DNA from 2 places in the Saccharothrix camelliae genome. Region 1 is predicted to be linked to the other one. Evidence: riboswitches for the same ligand, from Rfam matches in the RefSeq annotation. Region 1 holds a riboswitch; the other holds the start of a gene.
What was found. A riboswitch is a leader RNA that binds a small molecule or an ion and turns the genes downstream of it on or off. The one in region 1 is predicted to bind glycine.

Region 1 (4,371 bases):
TGGAACTTCGAGAAGTTCCTGCTCTCCCCCACCGGCGACGTCGTCGCCCGCTTCCGGCCGACCACCCAGCCGGAGGACGAGGCGGTCGTCAAGGCGATCGAGTCCGTCCTGCCGTGACCCGCGGGCCGGGGGCCGTCACCGACCCCCGGCCACGCTCAGCACTCGATGACGTTCACGGCCAGGCCGCCGCGTGCCGTCTCCTTGTACTTGACCTTCATGTCCTTGCCGGTCTCGCGCATGGTCTTGATGACCTTGTCCAGCGACACGAAGTGCGAGCCGTCGCCGCGCAACGCCATCCGCGCCGCCGTGATCGCCTTGATCGACGCCAGCGCGTTGCGCTCGATGCACGGGATCTGCACCAGTCCGCCGATCGGGTCGCACGTCAGCCCGAGGTTGTGCTCCATGGCGATCTCGGCCGCGTTCTCGACCTGCTCCGGCGTGCCGCCGAGCACTTCGGCCAGCCCGCCGGCCGCCATCGAGCACGCCGAGCCGACCTCGCCCTGGCACCCGACCTCGGCGCCGGAGATGGACGCGTTCTCCTTGAACAGCACGCCGACCGCGCCCGCCGTCAGCAGGAACCGCACCACCCCGTCGTCGGACGCGCCGGGCACGAACCGCGTGTAGTAGTGCAGCACCGCGGGCACGATGCCGGCCGCGCCGTTGGTCGGCGCGGTCACCACCCGGCCGCCGGCCGCGTTCTCCTCGTTCACCGCCAGCGCGAACAACGTCACCCAGTCCATCACCCGCAGCGGGTCGGTGGCGTAGTGCTCGGCGGTCATCCGCTGCCGCATCTCCGCCGCCCGCCGCCGGACCTTCAGCCCGCCCGGCAGCACGCCGTCGATCGTGCAGCCGCGCTCGACGCACTCCTGCATGACCGCCCAGATGTGCAGCAGGCCGGAGCGCACCGACGCCTCGTCCCGCCACGACAGCTCGTTGGCCAGCATCACCTCGCTGATCGACAGCCCGGTCTCCCGGCACCGCGCCAGCAGCTCGTCCCCGGTGCGGAACGGGTGGGCGAGCGGGGTCTCGTCGGCTTTGATCCGGTCGGCCCCGGTGGCCGTCTCGTCCACCACGAACCCGCCGCCGACCGAGTAGTACACCGCCGAGTCGACCTCGGTGTCACCCGAGTGGGCGGTGAAGCTCATGCCGTTGGGGTGCAGCGGCAACGACTTGCGCCGGTGCATCACCAGGTCGGGGTCCTCGGTGAACGCGATCTCCCGCTCACCGCCGAGCCGCAGCCGCCCGGTGGCCCGGATCTCGGCCACCCGCCGGTCGGCCTCGGCCGGGTCGACCTCCTCCGGCCGGTGGCCCTCCAGCCCGAGCAGCACCGCCTTCGGACTCCCGTGCCCGTGCCCGGTCGCGCCCAACGACCCGAACAGCTCCACGTGCACCCGGTCGACGGTCCCCAGCACCGGCCGCAGCCGGTCGACGAACATCACCGCCGCCCGCATCGGGCCGACGGTGTGCGAGCTGGACGGCCCGATGCCCACCGAGAACAGGTCGAACACGCTGATGGCCACGGCGTCAGTCCCCGGTCAGTTCCGCGTACTTCGCCGCGGTCAGCAGCCCGGTGGCGTCGGTCACCGCCACCTTGAACAGCCAACCCCGGCCGTACGGGTCGTTGTTGATCAATGACGGGTCGTTCACGGCCTCGTCGTTGACCGCCACCACCTCGCCGCTGACCGGCGCGTACAGGTCGCTGACCGACTTGGTCGACTCCAGCTCGCCGCACACGTCGCCGGACTTGACGACGGCGCCGACCTGGGGCAGCTCGACGAACACGATGTCGCCGAGCGACCCGGCCGCGTAGGAGGTGATGCCGACCGCCACGGGGTCCTGGGTACCCGGCGCCCAGTCCACCCACTCGTGCTCGGGCGTGTACAGCAGGTTGTCCGGAAATGTCACGACAGCTCTCCTCAAGGCAAGGTCCGGATCCCCTGCTCTGTCCTGGGACCTGAGAGCTTCACCGCGGCGTCGCGGCTTGCACCGTGGGTGCGCGTCGAGCGCGCTTTCCAGAGTCGCCTCACCCGAGCGGTTCTCGCTGCCTGAGAGTGTGCGGGGGTGCTTGCTCCTTCGGCGCCCCGGCACGTTCACCGAGGTCTCTCCCGCGCGGGTTCCGGCGCTGTCGTCGCGCCGCGGCCGATGTTCAGTTGGTTGGACGCACGCTAGGTGCCACACCAACGGGTGTCAACGCGACCACCGGCTTGTGCGATCGGCACAACCCGACCCCGGCCCGTTGGTGCCCGCCGCACGATGACACCGAAATCGCGTTACCGGACCTTGGGTGTAACACCGGCCGAAGGAGCCCACCGTGCGGATCGCCGTCCCCCGCGAGATCAAGAACCACGAGTACCGCGTCGCGCTGACACCGGCGGGCGCCCACGAGCTGGCGCAGCGCGGTCACGACGTGGTCGTCGAGACCGGCGCGGGCCTCGGTTCGGCGATCACCGACGAGGAGTACCTGGCCGCCGGCGCGAAGGTCCTGGCCACCGCGGACGACGTGTGGGCCGAGGGCGACCTGGTGCTCAAGGTCAAGGAGCCGATCGCCGAGGAGTACCCGCGGCTGCGCAAGGGGCAGGTCCTGTTCACCTACCTGCACCTGGCGGCCGACCAGCCGCTGACGCGGGCGCTGCTGGACTCCGGGACCACCGCCATCGCCTACGAGACCGTGCAGACGTCGAACGGCGCGCTGCCGCTGCTGGCCCCGATGTCCGAGGTCGCGGGCCGGCTGGCGCCGCAGGTGGGCGCGTTCGCGCTGATGAAGCCCTCCGGCGGGCGCGGCGTGCTGCCCGGCGGCGTGCCCGGCGTGCACCCGGCGCGGGTGGTCGTCATCGGCGGCGGCGTGGCGGGCCTGAACGCGGCGGCGATCGCCGTCGGCATGGGCGCGGACGTGCAGATCCTGGACACCAACGTGGACCGGCTGCGCCACATCGACGCCCTCTACCAGGGCCGCCTGCGCACGGTGACGTCCAACCGCTACTCGGTCGAGCAGGCCGTCCGCGAGGCCGACCTGGTCATCGGCGCGGTGCTGGTGCCCGGCGCGAAGGCGCCGAAGCTGGTGAGCAACGAGCTGGTGGCCGACATGAAGCCCGGCGCGGTGCTGGTGGACATCGCGATCGACCAGGGGGGCTGCTTCGCCGACTCGCGGCCGACCACGCACGCCGACCCGACGTACCAGGTGCACGACGCGGTCTTCTACTGCGTCGCCAACATGCCCGGCGCGGTGCCGCGCACGTCGACCTACGCGCTGACCAACGTGACGCTGCCGCACGCCGTGGCGCTGGCCGACCGGGGCTGGGAGGCGGCGCTGCGGTCGGACCCGGCGCTGGCGCTCGGCCTGAACGCGCACGACGGCCTGCTGACCAACCTGCCGGTCGCGCAGGCGCACGGGCTGGCCCACACGCCCCTGGAGCTCTGAGCGCCGGAACCGCGAAGGGCCCCGCTCACCAGGTGTGAGCGGGGCCCTTCGGCGTTGAGACGGCCCGCTCAACCAGCCTGGGGGTCACTGGGAGCGGGCCGCGTCACCAATCCTAGCCGGGATCGGGGGTCCGTGCCCAGCGGGCCCACCGAACCGGGGCGCATTTCGCCCCCCGGTGGCCAACGGACCGTGCGCGACCTCAAGCAAACGAGTGAATTCGGGGCGTAACGGGTAAGTCACGACGCCCTCACGGCCGATGCACAGGGCGGGAACCCCGCAGCTACGCAGCGGGGTCGTCCGCCCGCGTGGCGCGCTCGCCGCGCCACTCCCCGATCGGAGCGCAGATGGCTGAACCCGAGGGTTGGATCGACTGCCACGACCCGTTCGGACGAGACCGGTCGATGACCGTGCTCGTCGAGGACGACCGAGTTCTCCTGGTCGCACCGCCCGGCGAGTCCGCTGTGATGTCCGTCACGCAGACCCGTCGGCTGCACCGCCTGCTCGACCAAGTCGCCGACAGGATGTGAGCCGGCGTGGACGAGGCACTGCGGGCCGCCGTGCTGCGCCGGCTGGCGCTGCTGGACGAGGCCGCGGAGCGCGGTGAGGCGGACGCCCTCGTGCCGCTCGCGCGGTCCGAGATCCACCGCCTGGCCGACGGTTGGCGGCTGCTGCTGACCCTGCACCAACCGGACCCGGACGGCCGCTGCGGCGCCTGCCCGGGCATCCTGCGGCACAAGAAGTGGCCGTGCCAGGTGTGGACGATGGCCCACCAGCACCTCATCGGCGAGGGCGTGCCGCACCGCGAGCGCCGCCGCCCGCTGCGACCGCTGCGCCGCGCGGCCGACACCGAGACGACCACCGAGATACCGAGAGTGGCGTCGAAACCGCGACACGCACTACCCGAGTGAACCTCCTAGGGCAGGATGACGCCCGGTAGGAGTACTCGGGAGGGA
Region 2 (4,371 bases), 840 kb from region 1:
GTCCGGCCGCCATCTTCCGGGTGAATGGGGGACCATGGCTCTCGACCTGACCGGAGCGGCGACCCGCCGCCCTGCCCAGTGACACGGACGGAGACCGATCAGTGAACGTCAAGAAGGTGGTGACGCTGGCGGCGGTCGCGCTGGTGCTGTTCCTCCTGATCACCCAGCCGAACGAGTCCGCGGGGGCGGTGAAGACCGCGCTCGGGTGGCTCCAGTCCGGCGCCGAGTCGATCATCACCTTCGTCCGCAGCCTGTTCGCCTAGGGCCCCCGTCGAAGTCCGCGCAATGCGGTCACGATCGGTGACTATGCGCCCCGAACGTTGCACCGTACGGGTGGAATGAGGGCTATAACGCCCTGGTAACAGGGTTTTGGACAAACAAGGGTCTAGCGGTTGTCGGTACCCGCTAATACGGTGCGTCGCATTGGCTGATCTTCGACCGATGAGGAGGCAGAATGGTCGAGGACTCCGGAGTCGACGAGCTGTTGCGGCAGTGGGCGGCTGAGCGCTCGGACGACGCCGAGCTGCAGGAGGTGAACCGGATCAAGGACGCGTGGCTCGCGGAAGCCCCGCCGTCCGCGCCGGGGATCCCGGTGCAGCGGGCGAACGGCGGACCTCGCGGGCTCGTGCAGGTCGAGTCCGCCGATCCGGCCTACGTGACGGCGATGAGGAAGCGGGCGCCCGAGGTGCCCGAGGTCCTGCTCGCCGCCGCCGCCAGCTACTGGCAGCTGGTCGGCGACCTGTCCGAGGCGGAGCTGTGGTGGGACGCGGGCATCAGCCCGCTGGACCAGCGCGCTCTGGACTACCGGGCGGCCGGGCTCACGCCCGCCGACCTCGGTCGGCGCCTCGGCCCGATGACGGTGCTCCAGCACCTGCGTCGGGGCAGCGCGGCGGCCTGGTGCGTGGCCAGGCTGCAGAGGCAACGCCGGGACGGCGTCGCCTAGGTCCGACGAGTCGGGCGGGCTCCTGAGGTCGGGGAGCCCTCGCCCGGAGGGGCGGGCTCCTGTGCGGGAGCCCCAGCCCTGGTGGACCGAGCAAGTACTCTTGAGCTCGTGCAAGGCTTCATCACCCCCAAGCGGCTGCTGATCGCGGCCGCCTGCCTGGCGTCGCTGGTCGTGTGCTGCGGCCTCGCCTACTGGCAGTGGGAGCGGTTCTCCCAGGCGGGCGGCACCTTCCAGAACCTCGGCTACGTCTTCCAGTGGCCGCTGTTCGGCCTCTTCCCGGCGTTCATGGTGTGGCGCATCGTCAAGCTGGACGCCCGCCGCAAGGCGGAGGACGCCGCCGCGGCCTCGGCCGGGCCCGCCGACGGGCCCGCCCCGGAGCCGGTGGTCGCGCCGTCGCGGCCGGTCGTTACCGTTGAGCCCATCAGAGCACCCGCGGTGGACGACGAGGACGAAGAGCTGGCGGCCTACAACCGCATGCTCGCCGAACTCCACGCGCGGACCACCGTTGAGGGGAAGGCAGGGCGATGAGCGGCGCGTTGACCAGGTTCCGGTTCATGGCTTACGTCGTCGGCTGCGGCCTGCTGCTGCTCGTCGTCGCGATGATCGCCAAGTACTCGGGCGGCAACGAGGGCATGATGCGGGTCGTCGGCCCGGTCCACGGCTTCCTCTACGCGGTCTACCTGGTGCTCACCGTCGACCTGGCGCTCAAGGCCCGCTGGTCGATCAAGGGCACCGTCCTGGTGCTGCTCGCCGGCACGATCCCGTTCGTGTCGTTCTACGCCGAGCGCAAGGTGGTCGAGAGCGTCCGGGCCGCCAAGGCCCTGTGACCCCCGGGTTGACCAGGGCCGTCCGGCACGCCTAGCGTCTGCGGCGACAACTGGACACGGCCGTCGATGTCGAGCGGGAGAGTCCCCGACCAGGGGCGCCGAAGGAGCAAATCCTCCCCGGAATCTCTCAGGCACAGCTACCGCCCGACGAAGGCAACTCTGGAAAGCAGGCGCGCCACCGCGCCTCGCCCACGGTGCAAGCCGCCCCTCGCGGGGTGGTGAAGCTCTCAGGCCCATGACAGAGGGGGAGGCTCACTCGACGAGGAGTCTCCGATGGACCGTGTCATCCTTTCGCTCGTGAATCCTTCGGACGTGCCCGCCCGCCGACCCGACCGGTCGGCCCTTCGGCATGTCCGCACCCAGGGAGGACCCGCCTGATGGATAGCCGCCGCACGCCCCTGCACGCCGAGCACGAGGCGCTGGGCGCCATGTTCACCGACTTCGCGGGCTGGCGGATGCCGCTGCGCTACGACAGCGAGCTGGCCGAGCACCACGCGGTGCGCACGTCGGCGGGCCTGTTCGACCTGACCCACATGGGCGAGATCCTGCTCACCGGCCCGGAGGCGGGCGCCGCGCTGGACCACGCCCTGGTCGGCCACGCGTCCGCGATCGGCGTCGGCCGCGCCCGCTACACGATGATCTGCGAGGCCGACGGCGGCGTGGTGGACGACCTGATCGTCTACCGCCTCGGCGACACCGAGTACCTGGTCGTCGCCAACGCCTCCAACGCCGCCGTCGTGCACGAGGCGCTGGTCGAGCGGGCCGGGGGCTTCGACGCGGTGGTCGAGGACAAGTCGACCGACTACGCGCTGCTCGCCGTGCAGGGCCCGAACGCCACCGCCATCCTGGCGGGCCTCACGCCGACCGACCTGGCCGGCGTGAAGTACTACGCGTCGTACCCGACCGAGGTGGCGGGCAGGCCCGTGCTGCTGGCCCGCACCGGCTACACCGGCGAGGACGGGTTCGAGCTGTTCACCGCCCCGGACGACGCCGCGCACGTGTGGCGGGCGCTGCTGGAGGCGGGCGCGCCGCACGACCTCAGGCCCGCCGGCCTCGGCTGCCGCGACACGCTGCGGCTGGAGGCGGGCATGCCGCTGTACGGCAACGAGCTGGGTCGCGAGCGCACGCCGTTCCACGCCAACCTCGGCCGGGTGGTCAAGCTCGACAAGCCGGGCGACTTCGTCGGCCGCGACGCCCTGGCCGCCGTCGCCGAACGGGGTGTCGACCAGGTGCTGGTCGGCCTGAAGACCACCTCCCGCCGCGCGCCCCGGCACGGCTACCCGGTGCTGGACGCGGCCGGCGAGCGGATCGGCGAGGTCACCAGCGGCGCGCTGTCGCCGACCCTGGGGTACTCGGTGGCGATGGCGTACGTGGCCGTCGGCAACACTGAGCCCGGCGCCGCGCTGTCGGTGGACGTCCGCGGCAAGCACGAGCCGGTCGAAGTCGTCGCGCTGCCCTTCTACAAGCGCAACAGCTAAGGGAGAGACCCACACATGTCCGAGCACTTCAACACCTCCCTCGCGGAGTTCGACCCGGAGGTCGCGGACGCCGTCGCCGCCGAGCTGCACCGGCAGCAGAGCACGCTGGAGATGATCGCCTCGGAGAACTTCACGCCGGTGTCGGTGCTCCAGGCGCAGGGGTCGGTGCTGACCAACAAGTACGCCGAGGGCTACCCGGGCCGCCGGTACTACGGCGGCTGCGAGAACGTCGACGTCATCGAGCGGCTGGCGATCGAGCGGGTCAAGGCGCTGTTCGGGGCCGGCTTCGCGAACGTGCAGCCGCACTCGGGCGCGCAGGCCAACGCGTGCGCGATGTTCGCCCTGCTGCAGCCGGGCGACACGATCCTGGGCCTGGACCTGGCGCACGGCGGCCACCTGACCCACGGCATGCGGATCAACTTCTCCGGCAAGCTCTACAACGTGGTGCCCTACCACGTGTCGGACGAGGACGGCCGGGTCGACATGGCCGAGGTCGAGCGGCTGGCGGCCGAGCACCGGCCCAAGCTCATCGTGGCGGGCTGGTCGGCGTACCCGCGGCAGCTGGACTTCGCCGAGTTCCGCCGGATCGCCGACTCGGTCGACGCGTACCTGATGGTGGACATGGCGCACTTCGCCGGCCTGGTGGCGGCGGGCCTGCACCCGAGCCCCGTGCCGCACGCGCACGTGGTGACGACGACCACCCACAAGACGCTCGGCGGCCCGCGCGGCGGGGTGATCCTCACCAACGAGGCCGACCTGGCGAAGAAGATCAACTCGGCGGTGTTCCCCGGCCAGCAGGGCGGTCCGCTGGAGCACGTGATCGCGGGCAAGGCGGTGGCGTTCAAGCACGCCGCGTCGCCCGAGTTCGCCGACCGGCAGCGGCGCACGGTCGAGGGCGCGAAGATCCTCGCCGACCGGTTGTCGCGGCCCGACGCCGCGGCGGCCGGTGTGAAGGTGCTCACCGGCGGCACGGACGTCCACCTGGTGCTGGTGGACCTGGTGGCGTCCGAACTGGACGGCAAGCAGGCCGAGGACCGGCTGCACGAGGTCGGGATCACGGTCAACCGCAACGCGGTGCCGAACGACCCGCGCCCGCCGATGGTGACCTCCGGCCTGCGCGTCG

Region 2: another riboswitch for glycine. It lies ahead of gcvT (glycine cleavage system aminomethyltransferase GcvT); the one in region 1 lies ahead of gcvH (glycine cleavage system protein GcvH).

Annotation. Positions count from the first base shown of each region.
Region 1 is NZ_CP160453.1:2,446,298-2,450,668, reverse strand. Features, by position in the region: gene AB0F89_RS12010 (glutathione peroxidase) at 1-117, shown strand, start outside; gene AB0F89_RS12005 (L-serine ammonia-lyase) at 156-1,520, opposite strand; gene gcvH (glycine cleavage system protein GcvH) at 1,525-1,905, opposite strand; glycine riboswitch at 2,023-2,118, opposite strand; gene ald (alanine dehydrogenase) at 2,312-3,418, shown strand; gene AB0F89_RS11990 (hypothetical protein) at 3,763-3,945, shown strand; gene AB0F89_RS11985 (hypothetical protein) at 3,952-4,326, shown strand.
Region 2 is NZ_CP160453.1:3,283,126-3,287,496, forward strand. Features, by position in the region: gene AB0F89_RS16155 (hypothetical protein) at 102-263, shown strand; gene AB0F89_RS16160 (helix-turn-helix transcriptional regulator) at 455-943, shown strand; gene AB0F89_RS16165 (hypothetical protein) at 1,052-1,471, shown strand; gene AB0F89_RS16170 (DUF3817 domain-containing protein) at 1,468-1,770, shown strand; glycine riboswitch at 1,835-1,923, shown strand; glycine riboswitch at 1,924-2,022, shown strand; gene gcvT (glycine cleavage system aminomethyltransferase GcvT) at 2,145-3,248, shown strand; gene glyA (serine hydroxymethyltransferase) at 3,264-4,371, shown strand, end outside.